3 linked regions of the Cohaesibacter sp. ES.047 genome follow. The protein of the gene in region 2 interacts with the protein of the main gene of each other region in a pairwise test. Links are inferred from orthologs where the notes say so. Each region holds a gene or a part of one and is shown on either strand. Other genes may lie near its edges. The genes, in order: dnaQ, CPH65_RS10450 and dnaE.

What was found.
Region 1: the proteins of CPH65_RS10450 (region 2) and dnaQ interact in binary tests that used the Escherichia coli proteins (3 or more experiments, as listed by UniProt). The link is inferred for Cohaesibacter sp. ES.047 from one-to-one orthologs.
Region 3: the proteins of CPH65_RS10450 (region 2) and dnaE interact in binary tests that used the Escherichia coli proteins (3 or more experiments, as listed by UniProt). The link is inferred for Cohaesibacter sp. ES.047 from one-to-one orthologs.

The regions. Positions count from the first base shown.
Region 1 is NZ_LT907844.1:770,216-773,091, reverse strand. The notes cover bases 21-2,743. They hold dnaQ (DNA polymerase III subunit epsilon), read left to right. Parts: upstream 21-865; coding sequence 866-1,621; downstream 1,622-2,743. Other genes in these bases: CPH65_RS03415 (FxsA family protein), read right to left, coding at 2,466-2,743; secB (protein-export chaperone SecB), read right to left, coding at 1,781-2,281; coaE (dephospho-CoA kinase), read left to right, coding at 178-780; CPH65_RS03435 (shikimate dehydrogenase), read left to right, coding at 21-181. In the rest of the region: more of CPH65_RS03435, read left to right, coding at 1-20; more of CPH65_RS03415, read right to left, coding at 2,744-2,876. UniProt on the Escherichia coli protein: DNA polymerase III is a complex, multichain enzyme responsible for most of the replicative synthesis in bacteria. The epsilon subunit contain the editing function and is a proofreading 3'-5' exonuclease.
Region 2 is NZ_LT907844.1:2,289,858-2,292,970, reverse strand. What follows is about bases 140-3,099. They hold CPH65_RS10450 (DNA polymerase III subunit gamma/tau), read right to left. Parts: upstream 2,630-3,099; coding sequence 650-2,629; downstream 140-649. Other genes in these bases: CPH65_RS10440 (HIT family protein), read left to right, coding at 2,994-3,099; CPH65_RS10455 (YbaB/EbfC family nucleoid-associated protein), read right to left, coding at 209-532; CPH65_RS10460 (LysE family translocator), read right to left, coding at 140-177. Also shown: more of CPH65_RS10460, read right to left, coding at 1-139; more of CPH65_RS10440, read left to right, coding at 3,100-3,113. UniProt on the Escherichia coli protein: Part of the beta sliding clamp loading complex, which hydrolyzes ATP to load the beta clamp onto primed DNA to form the DNA replication pre-initiation complex.
Region 3 is NZ_LT907844.1:4,372,734-4,376,906, reverse strand. Bases 1-4,020 are described here. They hold dnaE (DNA polymerase III subunit alpha), read left to right. Parts: upstream 1-343; coding sequence 344-3,820; downstream 3,821-4,020. Other genes in these bases: CPH65_RS20030 (LysR substrate-binding domain-containing protein), read right to left, coding at 3,831-4,020. Also shown: more of CPH65_RS20030, read right to left, coding at 4,021-4,094; CPH65_RS20025 (epimerase), read left to right, coding at 4,157-4,173. UniProt on the Escherichia coli protein: DNA polymerase III is a complex, multichain enzyme responsible for most of the replicative synthesis in bacteria. This DNA polymerase also exhibits 3' to 5' exonuclease activity. The alpha chain is the DNA polymerase catalytic subunit.

The sequences.
Region 1 (2,876 bases), 1.5 Mb from region 2 along the record:
TACGCCCCTCATCACCGGCTTGTTGGAGACGGCGCGGGACCGCGGCAATCCGATTGTCGATGGCCTTGGCATGTTGCTTCATCAGGCTGTCCCCGGTTTTGAGCGTTGGTTCGGCACTCGGCCGGAGGTCACGGATGACGTGCGCACATTGGTGCTGGGTCAAGATCAGGCATCATCATGATCAGACTAGGATTGACGGGTTCGATCGGTATGGGGAAATCAACAGTGGGTGCCATGTTCGAGGCCCACGGCTGTCCGCTTCATGATGCCGATGCAGCGGTTCACGCGCTTTACCGATCCGCAGCTGTGCCGCTCATTGAAGCTGAATTTCCCGGCACCACCGGCCCTGACGGCGTGGATCGGGCCAAACTCTCCAAGCATGTGATCGGCAAGCCCGAGGCTATGAAGCGGCTGGAAGCCATCATCCACCCGCTGGTGCGCGATCGCGAACTGGCCTTTTATCAACGCGCAGAGGATGCCGGGGCGGACATGGTGCTCATCGACATCCCGCTGTTGTTCGAAACGGGGGCTGAGGATCGATTTGATGCAGTTGTTGTTGTCTCTGCACCTGAAGACGTACAACGCGCCCGTGTGCTTGCCAGAGAAGGCATGACAGAAGAGAAATTTGAGGCCATCAAGGCCAAACAGATCCCCGATGCGGACAAACGGCAAAAAGCGGATTATGTGGTCGACACCGGTCTTCCACTGGAAGAAACCCGGGCGCAGGTGGATGAGATCCTCGATCAGATCAAAAGCCGCTTTGCACAAACGCGCGAATAACCCATACTTTGCAGCAACGACATGGATAGCAAGAATGCGCTGATCCTTGACGAGCGATGCGTGAGAGAAAAGGCAGACCAAGTAAATGGCTTTACGGGAAATCGTGTTTGATACGGAAACCACCGGGCTCGATCCCTTCACCGGGGATCGCGTGGTCGAGATCGGTTGTGTCGAACTGATCAACCATCTTCCAACGCCCAACAATTACCACGTCTATATCAACCCTGAGCGCGATATGCCCGAAGAGGCCTTCAAGGTTCATGGTCTCTCAGAGGAGTTTCTGTCCGACAAGCCCAAATTTGCCGAGATCGCTCAGGATTTTCATGATTTCATCAAGGACACGCCAATCATCGCGCACAACGCGAGCTTTGACGTCAAATTTCTCAATTGGGAACTGGAAAAAGCAGGTTTTGCGAAAATCGACAATGACCTTGTGATTGATACGCTGGCGATGGCCCGCCAGAGATTTCCTGCAGGCCCCAACAGTCTTGATGCCCTGTGCAGTCGCTTCAGTATCGACAGCACCAAGCGAACGCTCCACGGCGCTCTGCTCGATAGTGAGATACTCGCTGACGTTTATCTCGAACTGATTGGCGGTCGCCAGACCAACCTCATGCTTTCGGCCGAGGATCAGGATCTGTCGTCTTCGGGCGAACAGGAGGAATGGTCGAAACGCTATCGCGAGCCTGCCAAACAAAGACCGGCCCCCCTGCCGCTACGCCTGTCAGCAGAGGAGATTGAGCGTCATCAGACGTTTCTGAAAGAAATCAAGGGTGACAGCCTCTGGGCGCGTTATCTGCCTCAGACGGAGCCTGAGGCCACTGGTGAAGACCCATCTTGAACCGGTTTGGGCTATACCAAAGCCATAGGCGCCCTGAATGCAAGGGTGACTGAGTGGATTCACGTGAAACTGGCAACAAAATCGTCCAACCAAGTGAGCAAACAAAAAAAGCCGGTTGATCCCAGATCAACCGGCTTTTGTAATTCTATGTTGAACCGCTTACTGCGTCGGCTGTTTGGCCTGTTCCTGAGCGGCCAATTCCATCATACGCTGACGATAAAGTGCAGAGAAATCAATGGGATCGACGTTCAGTGGAGGGAAACCACCCCGTGCGGTCGCATCAGAGATGATCTGACGGGCGAACGGGAACAGCATGCGTGGGCACTCGATCATGACGAACGGATGCAGCTGTTCCTGCGGAACGTTGGAGATCGAGAAAACGCCGGCATAGAGCAATTCGACGTTGAACATGGTTGTTTCCCCGTCCTTGGCCGTGGCGTTGAGCGTCAGCTCTGCCTCGAATTCGGTCTCGGAAAGCGGGGTCGCATTGACATTGATCTGAACGTTGATTTCCGGAGAATTTTCGCGCGGACGCAGGGAGTCAGGAGCGTTCGGGTTCTCGAAAGATAGATCCTTGGTGTATTGCGCCAGAATGCGCAGGCCGGGCATTTGAAGATCCTGGCCTTCAGCGCTAGCGCCATTTTCTTGTGCGTCGCTCATTAAACTCTTCCCTGATAGCTTGAGTTAAGACAGGTGTGGATTTTTTTAAAACCCCTATTCCCTATGCGCCTAGCATGCTGACGGGATCGAAACAAGGTGAACCCCCCGCAAGGGTCGGCATTTCGCCGATTTTGTTCAGGTTTATGCGACGATTCCGTGGCAGTGTGGGAAAAGGGCCAAAGGCTTACGACTTCTCCCAAGGGGACTTGTCGTCTTTTGGCGCCCCGTTGTCATGGGGGGCATCAGAGGTTAGGGCATCGTGTCTTTGCACTTCGTCGAATTCATCGTCATCAAGATCGATGATCGATGGGTCAGACGGACCGGTGCGCCGACCGGATTGCGAGGCTCCGGGGTTGGCACGATAGGTATGGCTTTCATAATAGGTACCTCCGGTCTGGCCACGCGTGTGCGCGGAAAAACCGGCCTGTCCCTGCATACCGGTCACAATCAGGCGATTCTTGATGCTGTGGAAAATCAGATCCCGAATGGAGGGAACCAGCAAAAGAAAACCGAAGGTGTCGGTCACAAAGCCCGGGGTCAGCAACAAGAGCCCGGCAGCCAGCAGCATGACGCCGTGTGCCAGCTCCTTGCCCGG
Region 2 (3,113 bases):
CCCGATGGCCAGCGATAGCCAGATCGCTTCCCCCAGCCACATGGCAACGACGAAAGGCAGCACGTCGCGCGAGCCGCGGCTCAGAACGCGGGCCACCAGTGCAGTGATGCTCGGGCCGGGGACACTGGCAACCAGAAACAGCGTCCCGGCATAAAGCAACAGGGAGGACAGGGTCATCGGATCAACTCGCTTGCATCGGGCGGGATGCCTAGAACGGCAGGTTCATGCCTGCTGGCAGGCCGAGTTCGCCAGCCATATCCTGCATCTTTTCCTGCATCGCAGCTTCGACCTTGGACTTGGCGTCGTTGTGCGCGGCGATAATGAGATCCTCAAGGATTTCAGCATCGTCGGGATTGATCAAAGACGGATCAATGGAGAGCGTCTTCATCACACCCTTGCCAGACAGGGTGATCTTGACCGTGTCTCCACCGGCCACGCCGGTCGCTTCCATTTCGGCCACCTGTTCCTGCATCTCGGCCATTTTGGCCTGCATTTCCTTGGCCTTCTTCATCATCTTCATCATGTCCATGATGATCGCTTCCCTTGTTGATCCTGTCTTTTCCGGCCAGTGTGAGCCGAAGCGGACAGTCTGTGCTACTCTATTGATTGTGACTGGACTGTATATGAGACCGGATTGCTCCGGTTCAAGCTACAAATCCTCATCGATCCCGAAGTCATCATCATCTGCAAGCAGGATGGGGAGATCGTCTTCCTGTTCGTTGAGCTCTTCCGCGGCCACTTCGAGGAATTCTTCCTCGAAATCGCGATGGAAGCGAACATCAACAATCTTGGAGCCGGGGAACATGTCGCGCACAGCTTCGACGAGCGGATGCTGATCGGCCTCTTCGCGGGCCTGTCGTTCCCGTTCTTCCTTGCGTTCGGAAATCGTCGCGCCGCCGCCCTCACCTGCAAGTTCGACGATCCAGCGTTCGCCGGTCCAGTCACCAAGCTTGCGAGAGAGCTTCGACTGAAAGGCTTCGCTGTCAAAGCCGTCATAGGCGATGACAAGTCGGCCCTGCTCCATACTGATCGGGCGTACGGCGGATTCCAGTATCAATTGCAGCGCAATATCGCGATTCTTCTTGGCGATTGCGACGATCTGTTCAAAGCGGGTGATGACTGGTCTGAGCGAGGATTCGCGTGGTTGCGCGTCATCCCCGGTCGGCTTTCGTTTGGCGACGTCGGCTTCGCTGTTGCTGGCGACCAGCCGAAGGTCTGCCTTTTCAGTTTTGACAGGCTCAGCCTGTCCCAAGGTCGCAGCGGGAGCCTGATCGGGCGTCGAGACCGGTGTGGAGCGCCCGCTTGTTGCCCGCATGGCCGTCGGGCCATTGTTGCTTGAAGGCGTCTCATGGGGGTCTGCCACCGCAGAGCTTTGGGCATCGGGAGGCGGTGTGGTGGCGTCAGGCGGCACTGATGGACCGGCGCCCGCGCCCGTTGGCATCGGCGGGCGATAATCGCGATTGGTCAGATGGCGCAGGGCCTCGTCCGGGGTGGGAAGGTCCGCGACATAGGCAAGGCGGACCAGCACCATTTCTGCCGACGCCAGAGGTCGCGGCGATGTCTGCACCTCCGACAGCCCCTTGAGGATCATCTGCCAGGCACGCGATAGCACCCGAACAGACAGCTGACCGGAAAAATCGCGGCCCCGGCTCTTTTCAGCTTCGGTTGCCGCTGCATCCGACTGGGCGTCGGGCGTGAGCTTCAGGCGGGTGACGAGATGAACGAAATCGGCCAGATCCGAGAGCACGACCGCTGGATCGGCCCCGATGTCATATTGCGCTTTCAACTCCTCAAGTGCGGTGGCTATATCGCCTTTCATCACGGCCTCAAACAGATCAATGATCCGCGCCCGGTCAGCGAGCCCCAGCATCTGGCGGGTTGTCTCGGTGGTAATCTTGCCCGCGCCGTGGGAAATCGCCTGATCAAGAAGGGACAGAGAATCGCGCACCGATCCCTCGCCTGCGCGGGCGATCATCTGCAGCGCATCGTCCTCGATATCGACCTGTTCCTTGTCACAGATCTTGCGCATGTAGCCTGCCATGTCAGCGGCATCAATGCGGCGCAAGTCAAAGCGCTGACAGCGCGACAGGACCGTGACGGGGACCTTGCGGATTTCGGTCGTTGCGAAAATGAACTTCACATGCTCGGGCGGCTCTTCAAGGGTCTTCAGCAGACCATTGAAAGCGGCAGTCGAGAGCATGTGCACCTCATCGATGATATAGACCTTGTAGCGGGCGCTCACCGGTTTGTAGCGGGCCGCCTCGATGATCTCGCGAATGTCGTTGATCGATGTGTGGGACGCCGCGTCCATCTCCATGATGTCGACATGGCGGCCTTCCATGATGGCCTGACAATGGGTGCCGATGCGATCCATATTAATGGTCGGTTCGTCGATCTCACCGGGAATTTCATAATTGAGAGCGCGGGCGAGGATGCGAGCTGTTGTGGTCTTGCCGACGCCGCGCACACCGGTCAACATGTAGGCCTGAGCAATCCTGCCAGTGGCGAATGCATTGGTCAGGGTGCGAATCATCGGCGTCTGGCCGACCATGTCTTCAAAGCCTGCCGGGCGATATTTGCGCGCCAGCACACGATATCCTGCGTGGGATTGAAGATCCTGACCGTCCATCGAGAAGTCCTTGTTCACCATTGTGACCGTAAGCTCCATCCATAGCAGAGGAGACAACGACACGTCACCTTTCTTGTCGCAGTGAGATGCTGCCTGTTGACAGCAAGGCACCGGGCGGAAAGGGTGCATCAAGCGCCCGTCTTGCAGGATACCGGATCGAACAGATTTTGTGGAGAAAGTGGAAGGCTGAACAGATGACCCGCTCTGTAACTCGTTAGGGCTGCTTCCTTCCGGACCTGACCCGATTGGCGAGGGGAACGTCCATTGCCAACCTTCCACTGGTTCATATGTCATTTGTTGCAAGCGAATGCAAGAGGCAGAGCGCAATCGTGATGAAAAAGCCGCAGAACCTTGGAGAGACACAATGGCCCAATTCACACTTGATCCCCAACTCGAAGGCGACAGTCTGCCACTGGCCGAGCTTGAGCTGTGTAGCGTGCGGCTGATGAACGATGCCAATTTCGTCTGGCTGCTGATGGTGCCC
Region 3 (4,173 bases), 2.1 Mb from region 2 along the record:
CAGCATTCTGTCGAAAAATGTCTTGAATAAAGAACAAAACAAATACATAATGGGTTTAAATAGAGAACGAACCTTAGGGGATTTCAATGCTTATTCGTGATGTACTCGCTCTTGGCTCGCTGGTTACCTTCATGTCCATGTTGACGGTGTGGACGCAAATTCTCGTTTAGTGGATGGACTGTTGATATCTTGGCTTGCTTTTGCGTGAGGATCAGCGGGGGCTGGGTATAAACACGAAAAGCATGCTGGCTGGCTATGCGACTCGCAGGTCATTTTCTATTCTCTTGTCTTTCATGCTGCCTTCGCAGCGCGTAACCGATCATGATCAAGAGGCTGGAGTGTTATGTCTGAGATGCCGACGACGGAAGGGGCGGTAACTGGGGTCTCAAGCGATCTCAAATTCCTGCACCTTCATGTTCACTCTGCCTACTCTCTTCTGGAAGGGGCCTTGCCGGTTGGCAAGCTGATCAAGACGGCCAAGGCGGCTGAGATGCCTGCCGTGGCCATTACGGACACACGAAACCTTTTCGGGGCGCTGGAGTTTTCGCAAAAAGCGGCGGGCGAGGGCCTGCAGCCGATTCTGGGGTGTCAGGTCGAGGTCGACTTTCACGACGGAGATTTCGGCGGTGTCGGCCATACCCACTTTCCAACCCTCGTGCTGATCGGAGCGACCGACACCGGATGGTCTAATCTGGTGCGTCTCGTATCCCGGTCCTTCCTTCAGCCGCACGATGACCAGGACCCCCATGTTCTCGTCGAGGACCTCGCGGAGTTCGCCGAGGGTGTCATCTGCCTGACTGGCGGTGGCAATGGTCCGGTTGATCGGCTTTTGTTCAATCATCATACCGATTCTGCGCGCCACCGGCTCAAGGCTCTTCACGATATTTACGAGGATCGCCTTTATGTTGAGATCATGCGCCACGGTATGGCTCATGAGGCAATTGTGGAGCCGCAGATTCTTGATCTCGCCTATGCGTTGGCCATTCCGCTGGTTGCGACCAACGATGTCTACTTCGCCGAGCGGGACGATTTCGAAGCCCATGATGCGCTGATTGCGATTGCCGCGGGTAAAGTCCTCATTCAGGATGATCGACGCCAACTCACCGCAGAGCATTATTTCAAGTCTCAGGATGAAATGGCAGCGCTCTTCTCCGATCTGCCAGAGGCGCTGGAAAACACCATCGAGATTGCGCGTCGCTGCAGCACGCGTGCCCGGACCATCAATCCCATTTTGCCCCGTTTTGCCGGTGCTGACGCCGACCCGGAAGAAGCGGAGCGTCACGAGGCGGCTGAGTTGAGACGGCAGGCTAAGGAAGGCCTACAGCAGCGACTTGATGTTTATGGTTTGGCGCCGGGCAAGGAAGAAAAAGACTATTGGGATCGCCTCGAATTCGAACTTGATATCATTCAATCCATGAAGTTTCCGGGCTATTTCCTTATCGTCTCTGACTTTATCAAATGGGCAAAGGATCAAGATATTCCGGTGGGGCCGGGGCGTGGTTCGGGTGCAGGCTCAGTCGTGGCCTGGTCGCTGACCATTACTGACCTTGATCCCTTGCGCTTTGCGCTGCTTTTCGAACGCTTTCTCAACCCAGAACGCGTCTCGATGCCTGACTTTGACATCGACTTCTGTCAGGACCGGCGCGAGGAAGTGATCCACTATGTTCAAGGCAAGTATGGTCGGGACAATGTGGGGCAGATCATTACTTATGGAACGCTGCAGGCGCGCGCCGTTTTGCGCGACGTTGGTCGTGTCCTTCAGATGCCGTTCGGGCAGGTCGACAAGCTGTGCAAGATGGTCCCCATGAAAGGGGCCGTATCGGTTTCGCTCCCTGAAGCACTTCAGCAGGAGCCGCGCCTCAAGGAAGCCCGACAGCAAGAAGAGATCGTTGATCGCCTGATCAACATTTCGCTCAAACTCGAGGGACTATATCGGCATGCGTCGACCCATGCGGCGGGGATCGTAATCGGCGACCGCTCGCTCGACAAGCTGGTCCCCATGTACCGGGACCCGCGTTCCGACATGCCGGTGACGCAATATAACATGAAGTGGGTGGAACAGGCCGGGCTGGTCAAGTTCGACTTTTTGGGCCTCAAGACACTGACGGTTCTACAAACCGCCGTTCGGTTCGTGGCACAGCGCGGGATCGAGATCAATCTGGCGGAAATCCCCATTGACGATCCTGCGTCCTATGAAATTCTTGCCAAGGGTGAAACCGTCGGCGTGTTCCAGCTGGAAAGTATGGGCATGCGCAAGGCCCTGCTCGACATGCAGCCTGACCAGTTCGAGGACATCATTGCTATTGTGGCGCTCTACCGGCCCGGCCCGATGGCCAACATTCCGGTCTATTGCGCGCGCAAGAGGGGCGAGGAAAAGCCCGACTATCTGCATGAGCTGCTTGAGCCCGTGCTCAAGGAGACCTACGGCATCATCATCTATCAGGAACAAGTGATGCAGATCGCCCAGATCCTGTCGGGCTATTCTCTTGGCCAAGCTGATATGCTGCGCCGCGCGATGGGTAAGAAAATCCGCGAGGAGATGGAAAAGCAGCGGGTCTTTTTCTGTGATGGTGCCGAGGAGCGCGGGGTGCCGCGTGAACAGGCCTCCGAGATCTATGACCTTGTTGCCAAGTTTGCCGACTATGGCTTCAACAAGTCACACGCCGCCGCCTATGCGCTCGTCGCCTATCAGACGGCTTATATGAAGGCGAATTATCCGGTCGAGTTCCTCGCCGGGATCATGACGCTGGATATGAACAACACCGACAAACTGGCCGAATATCGCCGGGATGCCATTCGTCTTGGCATCGAGGTACGGCCGCCATCGATCAACGAGTCCGGTGTTGAATTTGTCGTGAAGGATGGTGCAATCATCTATTCCATGGCGGCGATCAAGGGCGTTGGCCACCCCGCGGCCGAGCACATCATGGACGTGCGGGGCGACAAGCCGTTCAAGGATCTGGCCGATTTTGCCAAACGCATCAGCCCGCGTGTTCTGAACAAGCGGACCATCGAAAACCTTGCTGCGGCCGGGACATTCGATGTGCTGAGCCCCAACAGGGCTCAAGTGGTTGCGGCTGTTGATGTCATCATGGGGGAAGCGGCGAGCCACGCCCGGGATTCGTCTTCGGGGCAGGGAGGCTTGTTTGGTGAGGAAGAGGCCGCGCCGTTGCCCATGCCCAATGCGCGTCCGTGGACCAATGAGGAAAAGCTTCAGAAAGAATATAGCGTCATTGGCTTTTATCTGTCAGCTCATCCGCTTGATGACTACACCCCTCAGCTTGAGAAAATGCGCGTCCAGTTCTGGCAACCTTTTGAGGCTGCCGTAAAGCAGGGAGCGAGCGCGGGGCGTTTGGCCGGCACCATTACCGGTCGTCAGGAGCGCAAGACCAAGACTGGGAACCGCATGGGGATCATCAATATTTCTGACCCCACCGGGGCCTATGAGGCGGTGCTGTTCTCTGAAGCCCTGCATCGGTTCCGCGATATGCTTGAGCCGGGCAAGACGGTCATTCTGGAGGTCGGTGCAGATCTCAGGCCTGAGGGCGTTTCGGTGCGCATCAACAATGTGCGACCTCTTGATGGCGGCAGCATCCAGAAGAGCATGCGGGTGTTTGTGCGCGACCCCAAACCCCTTACATCGCTCAAGGCACAGCTTGATGACAGAGGGGATGGAGACGTATCTGTCATCGTGATGCTGGACGACGGCGACTGCGAAGTCGAAATGCGGATCAACGGGAAATATTATGTTTCGCCGGAAGTGGGCCGTGCGATGAAAGCCATTCCCGGTGTTGTCGATGTCGAAGTGGGTGCCGGCTAAGCGGGTGGGGTTAGCGATAGGTCTTGAACCCCTCGACCAACCGGTCAAAAAGCGCTCGAACCTTGGGGACATGACGCAAGTCTTCATGGGTGACGACCCATGTATCAAGACGGGGAAGCTCGAGGTCGGGGAGCAGTATCTGAAGGCGCGGATCGGTTTTGATCGTCGGGATCTGGGCGATTGCGATCCCCAGCCCTGCGCGGGCAGCGGCGAGCATGGCCGGATGACTGTCGCATCGCATGACCCAATTGCTGGCCTCCATGGTCCCGTCCATAGATTTCACAAAAGCGATGTCGGGTACGCTGCGGTCCGGTCCGATAAGAGCGTGGATGGCAGGTGCGCGGAATGGTGCG